3 regions of the Paenibacillus sp. LC231 genome follow, and region 1 is predicted to be linked to each of the others. Evidence: riboswitches for the same ligand, from Rfam matches in the RefSeq annotation. Region 1 holds a riboswitch; each other region holds the start of a gene.
What was found. A riboswitch is a leader RNA that binds a small molecule or an ion and turns the genes downstream of it on or off. The one in region 1 is predicted to bind cyclic di-AMP.
Positions count from the first base shown of each region.

Region 2: linked by a shared signal. The riboswitch ahead of AK95_RS21920 (C40 family peptidase) and the one ahead of AK95_RS06320 (hypothetical protein) in region 1 are both predicted to bind cyclic di-AMP.
Region 3: linked by a shared signal. The riboswitch ahead of AK95_RS16945 (3D domain-containing protein) and the one ahead of AK95_RS06320 (hypothetical protein) in region 1 are both predicted to bind cyclic di-AMP.

Region 1 is NZ_JFOM01000010.1:33,704-36,986, reverse strand. Features, by position in the region: gene AK95_RS06325 (proline dehydrogenase family protein) at 1-811, shown strand, start outside; gene AK95_RS06320 (hypothetical protein) at 872-1,336, opposite strand; cyclic di-AMP (ydaO/yuaA leader) riboswitch at 1,469-1,642, opposite strand; gene AK95_RS34070 (hypothetical protein) at 1,858-2,007, shown strand; cyclic di-AMP (ydaO/yuaA leader) riboswitch at 2,179-2,347, shown strand; gene AK95_RS06315 (hypothetical protein) at 2,482-2,892, shown strand; gene AK95_RS35290 (potassium-transporting ATPase subunit F) at 3,047-3,121, shown strand; gene kdpA (potassium-transporting ATPase subunit KdpA) at 3,152-3,283, shown strand, end outside.
Region 2 is NZ_JFOM01000037.1:167,905-171,187, reverse strand. Features, by position in the region: gene AK95_RS21925 (heavy metal translocating P-type ATPase) at 1-422, opposite strand, end outside; gene AK95_RS33615 (four-helix bundle copper-binding protein) at 766-1,095, shown strand; cyclic di-AMP (ydaO/yuaA leader) riboswitch at 1,457-1,590, shown strand; gene AK95_RS21920 (C40 family peptidase) at 1,595-2,074, shown strand; gene asnB (asparagine synthase (glutamine-hydrolyzing)) at 2,355-3,283, shown strand, end outside.
Region 3 is NZ_JFOM01000024.1:48,169-51,451, reverse strand. Features, by position in the region: gene AK95_RS16950 (TatD family hydrolase) at 25-789, shown strand; cyclic di-AMP (ydaO/yuaA leader) riboswitch at 995-1,209, shown strand; gene AK95_RS16945 (3D domain-containing protein) at 1,481-2,668, shown strand; gene rnmV (ribonuclease M5) at 2,854-3,283, shown strand, end outside.

The DNA.
Region 1 (3,283 bases):
CGGCGATACCTTGGATGAGGCGCTGGATGAAATCGAGAGGCTGAACGCGAAGGGCATTCTTGTCACGCTGGACCATCTGGGGGAGGGCATCCGGACGCTGGACGAAGCAGCCGGGTATCGGGAGGAATATTTGAAGCTGGTGGAAGGGATCGCGAGGCGTGGAGTGCAGTCGAACGTATCGCTGAAACCGACGCAGATGGGCATGGCGCTGGATCTGGAGAAGGCGTACGAGAACATCAAAATGGTGGTGAAAAAGGCGAAAGAGCACCGCAATTTCGTTCGTCTGGATATGGAGGATTCGCCGTACACCCAGGCGACGATTGATATGACGCTGCGGCTCCATAAGGAGGGGCTGACCAACGTGGGGACCGTAATGCAAGCCTACTTGTTCCGTACGGAGGAGGACGTCAACAATTTGATGCATGCCGGCGTAAATCTGCGGTTGGTCAAGGGGGCGTACAAAGAGCCGGGAACCATCGCCTTTCAGCAGAAGCGGGAGGTCATTGACAACTATAAGAAGTTGATCAAAATGCATTTTGATCAGGGAGCCTACGTCGCGATTGCTTCGCACGACGACAACATCATCGACTGGGTGAAGGTGTTTGCCGAGCAGAGCCGCATAGGCAAACAGGAATTTGAGTTTCAGATGCTGTACGGGCTGCGGATGAACGATCAGGCTGCGCTTGCGCAGGACGGCTACCGAATTCGGTGTTATATGCCCTACGGAACGATGTGGTACCCGTATTTCACCCGGCGGCTGGCAGAGAAGCCGGCCAACCTGATGATGGTGCTCAAAAATATGTTCAAGTGAGCGGGGGGAAACGGCCAATTGCAATGGAAGCGAGAACGGTAGCTCTTTCTAGCAGCTGTCCTAGAAGGAATAATACGCCTCCGAGCAGTCCATCAGGAAGGAACGCTCCAGCGGCAGGCTGCCTAACCGCATACGGGTGATGTGCTGTTGCAGATTGGCCTCCAGATCGGCGAGGGCCGATACGGCGAGCTGCATTCGTACGGATCCCCACTGCTGCTGCTTCTGGGCATAGCGAACGGCCTCGGTCACGGGCATACCTCTCAGCCTCGTAAAGACGGATGCCCAGCGGATCAGATCCGCGAATTCTCTTGTGCTTGGCAGGGCATATTCGGCATACCCGGCCGCGTCATTGCAGCTGATTTTGAACAACCCGCAGTTCCAATCTCGGTCGCTCCAGGGGATAAAGCGTTCAGCCGAGCCCCGGTCGAAACGATATATCTCCATGCAGCGGATGAGCTCTGCATTTAATGCAGGCGATTCAGTTTCGATGACGGGGGCCAGTGCGGCCTCGATGAGTTTCGTCATGATCTACGCTCCTTTATAGGAATGTTATATGCACGGCAAAAAGGCCCGGTGAGCAGAGTAACCCCGCTCTCCAGGCCTATTTATCGTTAGAGGCCCTGCTACAGTGGCCGCTTCGCTTAAGGCTCGGGTGGTGTTCTCTCTCAAATCGCGCCTACGAGGTTAGCTGACGGATTCGGGCTTGAGAGCACCCTACCGCGATGCCTGATCATCAGGCCTGCGGATTCACCCCATTCACCAACAGAAGCTCCGTTGGCGGTTTTGGTTCCCCCGTCTCCCGATCTGTCGAGAGCTCAGCGTAAACGAATGTTTCGAATGATGGATGAATCATACGCCGGAGGACTCTAAAAGTAAATGGCCATATTGAACGGATACATTCCGAAAATCGATGAAAACCGTAAAAGAAAACGCGTACATTCGGTCGTGACATCTATTATCATGGCAAAATCTCGGTATCTCGATAGATTGCGATAAATACAAGAAAACAAGAGAAATACATAGTATAGAGCAGAATTCAGGAGATAATGGAGCGAAATCGGTCAGATCCTGTTCGACATAAGGCTACATGTGTTTTTGCTCACATTTACTTCCTGCAAGGCCGGACGTATGATACGAACTATGAATTGACGGACATCGGCGGTTGGTATACAGGCAGCCGTTCCATGAAGACCTAAAGGCTGTGTGAGAGCTGCCGTGCTCTTTATGGATCGAATCTCGGGCGAGGGCAACATGGGCCTTCGCTGGAAATGCAGGATGATGCGACTCTCACCGCTCGAACCTGAAGCTGTGCTGTTTTGTCGGACCTGGATGTTAGTCAATGGCTAATAGAATAACATGCTACTCGTTTTTAATTTTCGCTGAGTCCTTGAATGGAAAAGGAACGGGGGAACCAGTCGGGAGATGAACTTGATCTCTCAGGGGTGAATCCCATGGACAAGATAACGGTCTATGGGTAGGGCGACTCTCACGCCCGAATCCGTCAGCTAACCTCGTAAGCGTATCGAGAGAGGCAACGATTGTCGTGGACTTGGGCCACGGTGTATTTCACCGTGTTCTGATGAAGAAGCCTGCGGGAAGAGTTCTTCTCTTTCCCCAGGCTTCTTTGTTGTTGTCTTCTCTTTCTGAACTTTTTAGGAGGAGAACAAAAGATGGAGAAACCGCAGGAGTTTATCCTGGTATCCGCGCCGAACAAGGCCGGGGAAGAATTTATCCGCCAGCTGATCTATATGCGCATTTCGTTTGCGGCCATAGCCAACAACCGGGTTGAGCAGGAGAGGCTGCGAGAACTAGGCTGCACCAACATGATTCTTATCGATACAAGGGATGAACAAACCTGGATCATTCCCGAGTTTCCCGTCAGCAAGGTGTATTTGTTCGAAAGCAGCTTGAACTTGTGCTGCCGCTATTTACGGATCTGCCGGACATGGACGACGGAGTCGATTTATGTGATTACCCATTCCAGCAATCCGCGATTGATATACAAGGGACTGGGTGCCGATGTGGTGCTTCATACGAACCATCATCAGGTATCCTTCCTGATTACATCCATTGTCAGCTAAGCTTCTTGGCTGATGTGACCATGAGGTTTTAGGAGGTTGTATTCATGCAGGATTTATATATGGTGCTTATCTTGGGAGGAACCTACGGACTGCTCATGCTGTTTATGTCCTGGTGCGGACGGGTCATGTCGGAACCGGAGGTGGATTAGTCGTGATGATCATTTTAATATGCACGCTCTTTATTTTTCTATATTTGATTTATGCGCTGATTCACCCTGAAAAATTCTAGGGGAACAGCTGAAGGAGGAAGGCATTCGTCATGGGCATTTTACAAATTGCCATCGTTATACTCGTTCTGGTGCTGCTGGTAAAGCCGCTCGGAACTTATCTATATCAGGTGTTTCGCAATGAGGGGAATGGAACGGATAAATGGTTCTCCTGGTTGGAGAAA
Region 2 (3,283 bases), on a different contig from region 1:
TAAGCAACAACGATAGCAAGTGATATTAACGTCATCATGCCAGGGCTCTTTTGTTTTAGTTCTCGATATGCACCAACTAGAAAAGGCTTACCTCCATAAATGAAGACAAAAGTGGAGAGTAGAAACAGTAAAACGGTGTCATATGGAAACCGCCAATGTACACCAATGAACATCTGAATCATTGGCGAAAGAGCCATGATTGGAATTGTAATAATTAAACAAATATAAAAGCGTTTTTTAAAGTCATCTACATGATGACCGGCATGTTTATCCCCGCCGCTATGTTGGTGCCCGGTACTATGATGTGATCCGGAATGGTCATGGTCGTGTTTCATCCCTTGATGATGATGCTCACTTTCGTGTTTATGCATATGATTGTTCGTGAATTGATGTTTCACGCTCTTTTTGGAGTTTTTATACATTGAATTCACCTCTTCATAAGATTATTTAGTCTAATGCCGTAATAAGAAAAGATTGTTAGGACTACATCACGTAGTATTGTTACCCATTAATACTAATTTAAACCTTAAAGAGTAAAGTAATCACGGATTCAAAGCTCAGTCTTCATGTACAATCATCATTTTCAAATTTGTTCAGTTTCCTCACAAAATCTACATAACTTCGGGTTATATAATAGTCAACCTAACAATAGGTTACAAATCGTATGAAAAGCGAGGTGATTACATTATTTGATTTTTTGAATCAAATAAAAAGTGTTGTGCATCCTAAATTCTTGAATCGTAAATTCGAAAGGAGATATTGACTATGTCACATGAACAATACCAAAAGTGTATCGAGGAATGCATACGTTGTATGATGGCATGTAATAATTGTTACAACGCTTGTCTTGATGAAGAGAATGTAGCTATGATGACAAAATGTATTCGTTTGGATCGACAATGCGCTGATATTTGTGCTTTTGCTGCGCATGCAATGTCAACGAACAGTGTTTATGCGCGTGAGATTTGTAGTATCTGTGCCGATGTTTGTGAAGAATGTGGCACAGAATGTAAAATGCATGATGTAAAACACTGTCAAGAATGTGCAGAGGCTTGCTTTAGATGTGCAGAGGCTTGTAGAGCAATGGCAGCGTAGAACAGACTCAATAATCAATAAACCCTTCTTGTGAGAAAGGAGGGTTTATTGATTATAAGTTACAACTAAAATTATATATGACTTGAAGATAGCTGTTGGAGCAGATCAACGTCTGCTTGAACAGTTTTTTCTGCTTATACTGAAAATGAAGTAGTTACAATAATGTATTTAATAATTCACTTAGAAGAAGTCTGTGTTCATATAAGAATAATACAATAAGAGCGAAACTTCTCCTTATATGTGTACTTTATGGGGTGAATTTGAACGAAACTCGACTGTTTATAAAAAAAATGATGGATTTAGAGGATGGGATTGACAACATATACGAAAATGTACTACATTATGTAGGGTTACAAAAAATTAATTTTTAATGCCGAGTTTCATTTTTGAAAACGGGGGAACCATTCCGGGTGAATTATTCTTGATTGAAAAGGAATAAAGGGAGCCTTCTACCGAACCCTTAGCTAACTCCGTAGGCATCCGAAGGGAGAGCATGTGTTTGAAGAAATTCATGATTTCATTAATAGGGTCTGCAGTAATTTTATCAGCTGGTGCGACTAATGCGTTTGCTGATGATCAATCCAAATTGCGTACAGAAGTAAGTCAAGTTGTGGGTACACCTTACAAGTGGGGGGGAACTTCTGTATCGAGTGGATTTGATTGTTCTGGTTTTATCTTGTATATCTTTGATAAGTTTAATTTAGAGCTGCCACGGACATCAAATGCTCAGGCAAAAACGGGTACCCCAGTCGCAAAGAAAAATCTCAAACCTGGGGATTTGGTATTCTTTAATACAAGTGGTGCTGGTATATCTCATGCGGGGATTTATATCGGGAATGGGCAATTTGCTCATTCTTCCAGTAGCAAAGGGGTAAGGATTAGTAATTTATCGGAGTCATACTATAAGAATCGATACGTTACAGCAAGACGTACAATCTCTAAACAAAGTTATACAAAAATGGTAAGTGGATTGCACTAGTACTAATTTGTAATTAGACAAGCCCTGGTAAAAACCACGGGTTTGTTTTTTTGTATCGCATATTTAGGTGAATTAAATCTTGTTAAGAAATTAATCTAACAAAATTCATTAATCTACAATAGAAATACCATAAAATGAAAAATTGACTAGTTAAATTAAATAAACTACAATTCGTAGTATATAATATTATTGATTTCTTGATGTTTTTAAACAAGGATCAATTTTTAACACTAAAACACTACAATGTGTAGTTAATAATCCAGAAGGGAAGACTTTTTCTATGTGTGGGATTACAGGGCTTTTGATGTTTGAAAACAATTCGCTGCCAACGATGGCAGCAATTAGAAAAATGACCGATGCAATCAAACATCGTGGTCCTGATCAAACGGGCATTAGGTTGGTAGATCGGATTGCTTTAGGATTTACCCGTTTGTCGATCCTTGATTTGGAACACGGCAGCCAGCCTATTTCCAACGAAGATCAGAGCCTTTGGCTAGTTTTTAACGGTGAGATTTATAATTATCAATCATTAAAAAGAGAACTTGAAGACCTTGGTCATACGTTTAAAACGAACACAGATTCTGAAGTCATCATACATTTATATGAGGAGTATCAGGAATATTGTTTAGAAAAATTGCGTGGGATGTTTGGATTTGCAATATGGGATCGGAGGAAGAAACAATTATTTGCAGCTCGTGATCATTTCGGAATAAAACCATTCTATTACTATACGGATAATACTCAATTTGCTTTTGGATCCGAAATTAAAAGTATCCTTTCTTTAGATGGTCTGAAACCCGCCGTAAACCCGAAAAGCCTATTTCATTATCTAACATTACAGTATGTCCCCCAACCAGATACAATGTTTGCTGGAATAAAAAAGCTTGAACCGGGTCACTATTTGATTGTCGATCAATGGGGCAATATAAAGAACCAAACATATTGGGAGCCACAATTCGAACCGGAACATCGGCCAATTGAAACATTTATAGAAGAGATTCGGTATAAACTTAATGAATCTGTGAATCTTCATACCCAGAGTGATGTGCCGATAGGGAGCTTTTTATCTGGTGGCATAGACTCAACTTCGATTGCCAGTTATCTTAGCAAGAGAGGGCCTATAAAAACCTTCTCGGTAGGTTTTGAAGGTGAGCATAATGAAAATATATATGCCAAGAAGACGGCAATTGAACTGGGTATTGACCACTT
Region 3 (3,283 bases), on a different contig from region 1:
GACAGGAAGGAGAGTGTGGATTTTATGTTGTTCGACACGCACACTCATATGGATGCTCCCCAATTCGACGAAGACCGGGAAAAGGCAATCCAGCGGGCGCTCGAAGCCGGCGTGACCCGGATGATCAATATTGGATTTAACCGGGAGACGATTCCGACTACGATGAAGCTGGCAGAAACTTATGATTTTATATATGCAGCGGTAGGCTGGCATCCTGTAGACGCCATTACCATGGAGGATCATGACCTGGATTGGATCGCCTCTTTGTGTAGTCACGAGAAAGTGGTGGCTATAGGAGAGATCGGTTTGGACTATTATTGGGATACGTCTCCGAAAGAAGTTCAGCACCGAGTGCTTCGGCGCCAGATCGGACTGGCCCGGGAATTGAACATGCCGATTGTCATTCATAATCGGGATGCGCATGAAGATATCGTGAGAATTTTGCGCGAGGAAAAAGCCTCCGAGGTGGGCGGTGTCATGCATTCCTTCTCCGGAAGCTGGGAAACGGCCAAAATATGTCTCGATATGGGATTCCATATTTCGTTTGGCGGGCCGATTACCTTCAAAAATGCAAAGCAGCCCAAAGAGGTTTTGGCGCAGGTTCCGCTTGACCGATTATTGATCGAAACGGACTCCCCTTACCTAACACCTCATCCCTTCCGCGGGAAACGAAATGAGACTGCTTATGTAAAATTGGTGGCGGAGGCGGCAGCCGAAATTAAGGGGTTGTCCTATGAGGAATTGGCCCAAATTACCACCCAAAATGCGCTGGAACGATTTGGTATTTAACGAAAACGAGAGCAAAAGCGATGAAAAAGAGAGCATTTTCGATTAATTAAAGTTTTTTAATCAGAAAAGGCGTTGATATTACAATATTTTAACCTTTTACATGAGAAAATGTGGTTGAATGTTGCTTTACAACCTGCATACAAACAGGATATCATCTTTTCAGTGATAAGAAGCTGCGATGTGCAGATCGCGGCCGAATATTTCATGAACCGTCTCGCTTAATCTCCGAAATTCTGGGGAACGGGGGAACCGATACCGCCGTGCATACTGGTCTGAATGCGCGCAGCTGTATTTGATTTCTTTTTCGGGTCTTTGGGGTGAATTTGAAGGATCTCGCCATGAGCGGGTATCCGGATCTAGGGCGTCTCTCTTACGTCCGAACCCGACAGCTAACTCCGTAAGCGAAATAAGAGGGGAATTCTCGTGCATACCATTTCCATGATTCTAATCATCAGGAAGCCACGTTAGAGCCTCTAGTACTCTTTCAATGGCTTTCTTTTATTTTTGAATAATGGAGAGGGGATCATCATACTCTTGGTAAACAAGGGGTGGTGGTACATGGACGGAAAGACGGGAATTGACGCAGGGTGTAGATAGATAGCAGGGCGCCTTGTGAGAAAAATTGCTATAGTCACGTCAAATGCATTCATGCGTTTACCTAGACGGCGGGACTATGAAGGAGGATGGAATAGTGGGCATTTTTCAACCTGAAGAAACCCATGAATCACAATCATCCAGCATGTCTTACGCATTGAGATGGAAGCATGACAATTTGCGTCAACTGATGTTGCTCGGTGCCATGGGTGCCGTTACGGTATCACTTCTCATATCGTTGGTCGTACATGATCAGGCAGGCAAGGAAGTCCAGCTTGTCGTCGATGGTCGTGTCACCACAGTTGAAACACGTGGATCATTGCTGCAGGAATTGCTGGATGAGCAAGCGATCACGTTGAGTCCCCAGGATCAGATTTCGATGCCTTTAAACGGCGCGATCGAGGATGGAGACCGGATCATCATTGACCGGGCAATTCCAGTCAAAGTTACAGTAGGCAGCACAACCAAAACCATATTTACATCCCAGGATACGGTTGATCATGTACTTAAAGAGGCTGGTATTACGATCCAGGGTGAAGATATAGTACAACCGGCACAGAACACGAAGCTGACCAGCAATATGAATATCGATGTCGTTCGCGTCACGAAACAAAAAGTTAAGGAGACGGAGGATCGCAATTTCCGCGTGATCAAAACAGCCGACCCATCGCTTGAGAGAGGGGATAACCGCGTTATTCAGCGGGGCGAGCCTGGTCTCATGGTGAACCATTATGAGAAGGTCTACCACAATGGCAAGCTGGTTTCCAAGACGAAGGTCTCCCAAGAGATTGAACGCAGAACGAAGGATAAAATCATTGCCGTTGGCACGAAAAAAGTGGAGAAGCCTGTCATCGTCCAGGCGGCAGCCACCGATGTAAAGGCTAAACCGGCTAAATTGTCCGGCACGAAAAAAGTAACGACCGCCAAGGCAGTCGAGAACAATGTGGTTTCTCGGGCAGGCGTTGATTTTAAATACAGCAAGGTATTGAACAACGTGTCGATGACGGCGTATTCCGCTGAGCAGCAGGGAATCGGTACACGCACGGCATCCGGCACACGCGTTACAGAAGGACGCACCATCGCCGTTGATCCTAACATCATCCCGATCGGCTGGTGGGTCTATATCGAAGGCATTGGCTTCCGTCGTGCAGAAGATACGGGCGGTGCCATCAAAGGCAACAAAATCGATGTTTATTATGATTCACTGAAATCGGCCATAAATTTCGGCCGGAAGAGCGGCCGCACCGTTTACGTGATCGGTCCGGTTAAACCTGAATTGAACTAGACGCATGAATTCCAATTTACAATACCATTCTAATGCTATACTATTTAGCTTATAATATATAATGATGAAGAAGAGGGAATATTTCCTCTTCTTTTGTTTTGTTAAGAACGGAGTATATAGGGCTAAGATGGTAGAACCTAGAGGTTGTACAAGCCTGTTTTCTTGGGAAGGAAGAGAACAAACGCATGATTAAAGAAGTGATTGTTGTGGAAGGCAGAGACGATACCGTTGCCATTAAAAGGGCCGTAGAAGCGGATACGATTGAAACGGGCGGCTCAGCGATCAATAAACAAATCCTGAAACGCATAGCGCTTGCTCAGGAGCGCAGAGGCGTTATTATATTAACCGATCCTGACCATGCAGGGGAGCGGATCCGCAAAATTGTGGATCAGGGTGTCCCTGGCTGCAAGCATGCCTTTATTCCGGAAGCGGATGCTACCCGCAAAGGGGATATCGGCGTAGAGAATGCCTCGCCGGAAGCGATACGGCGTGCGCTGGAACGGGTCCATACCTCCTTTGAGGGCGGAGAGAGCCTGATCAGTCTGGAGGACATGCTGGAGGCTGGATTATCAGCCCATCCGGAGGCTGCTGCAAGGCGTATGACAATGGGAGACC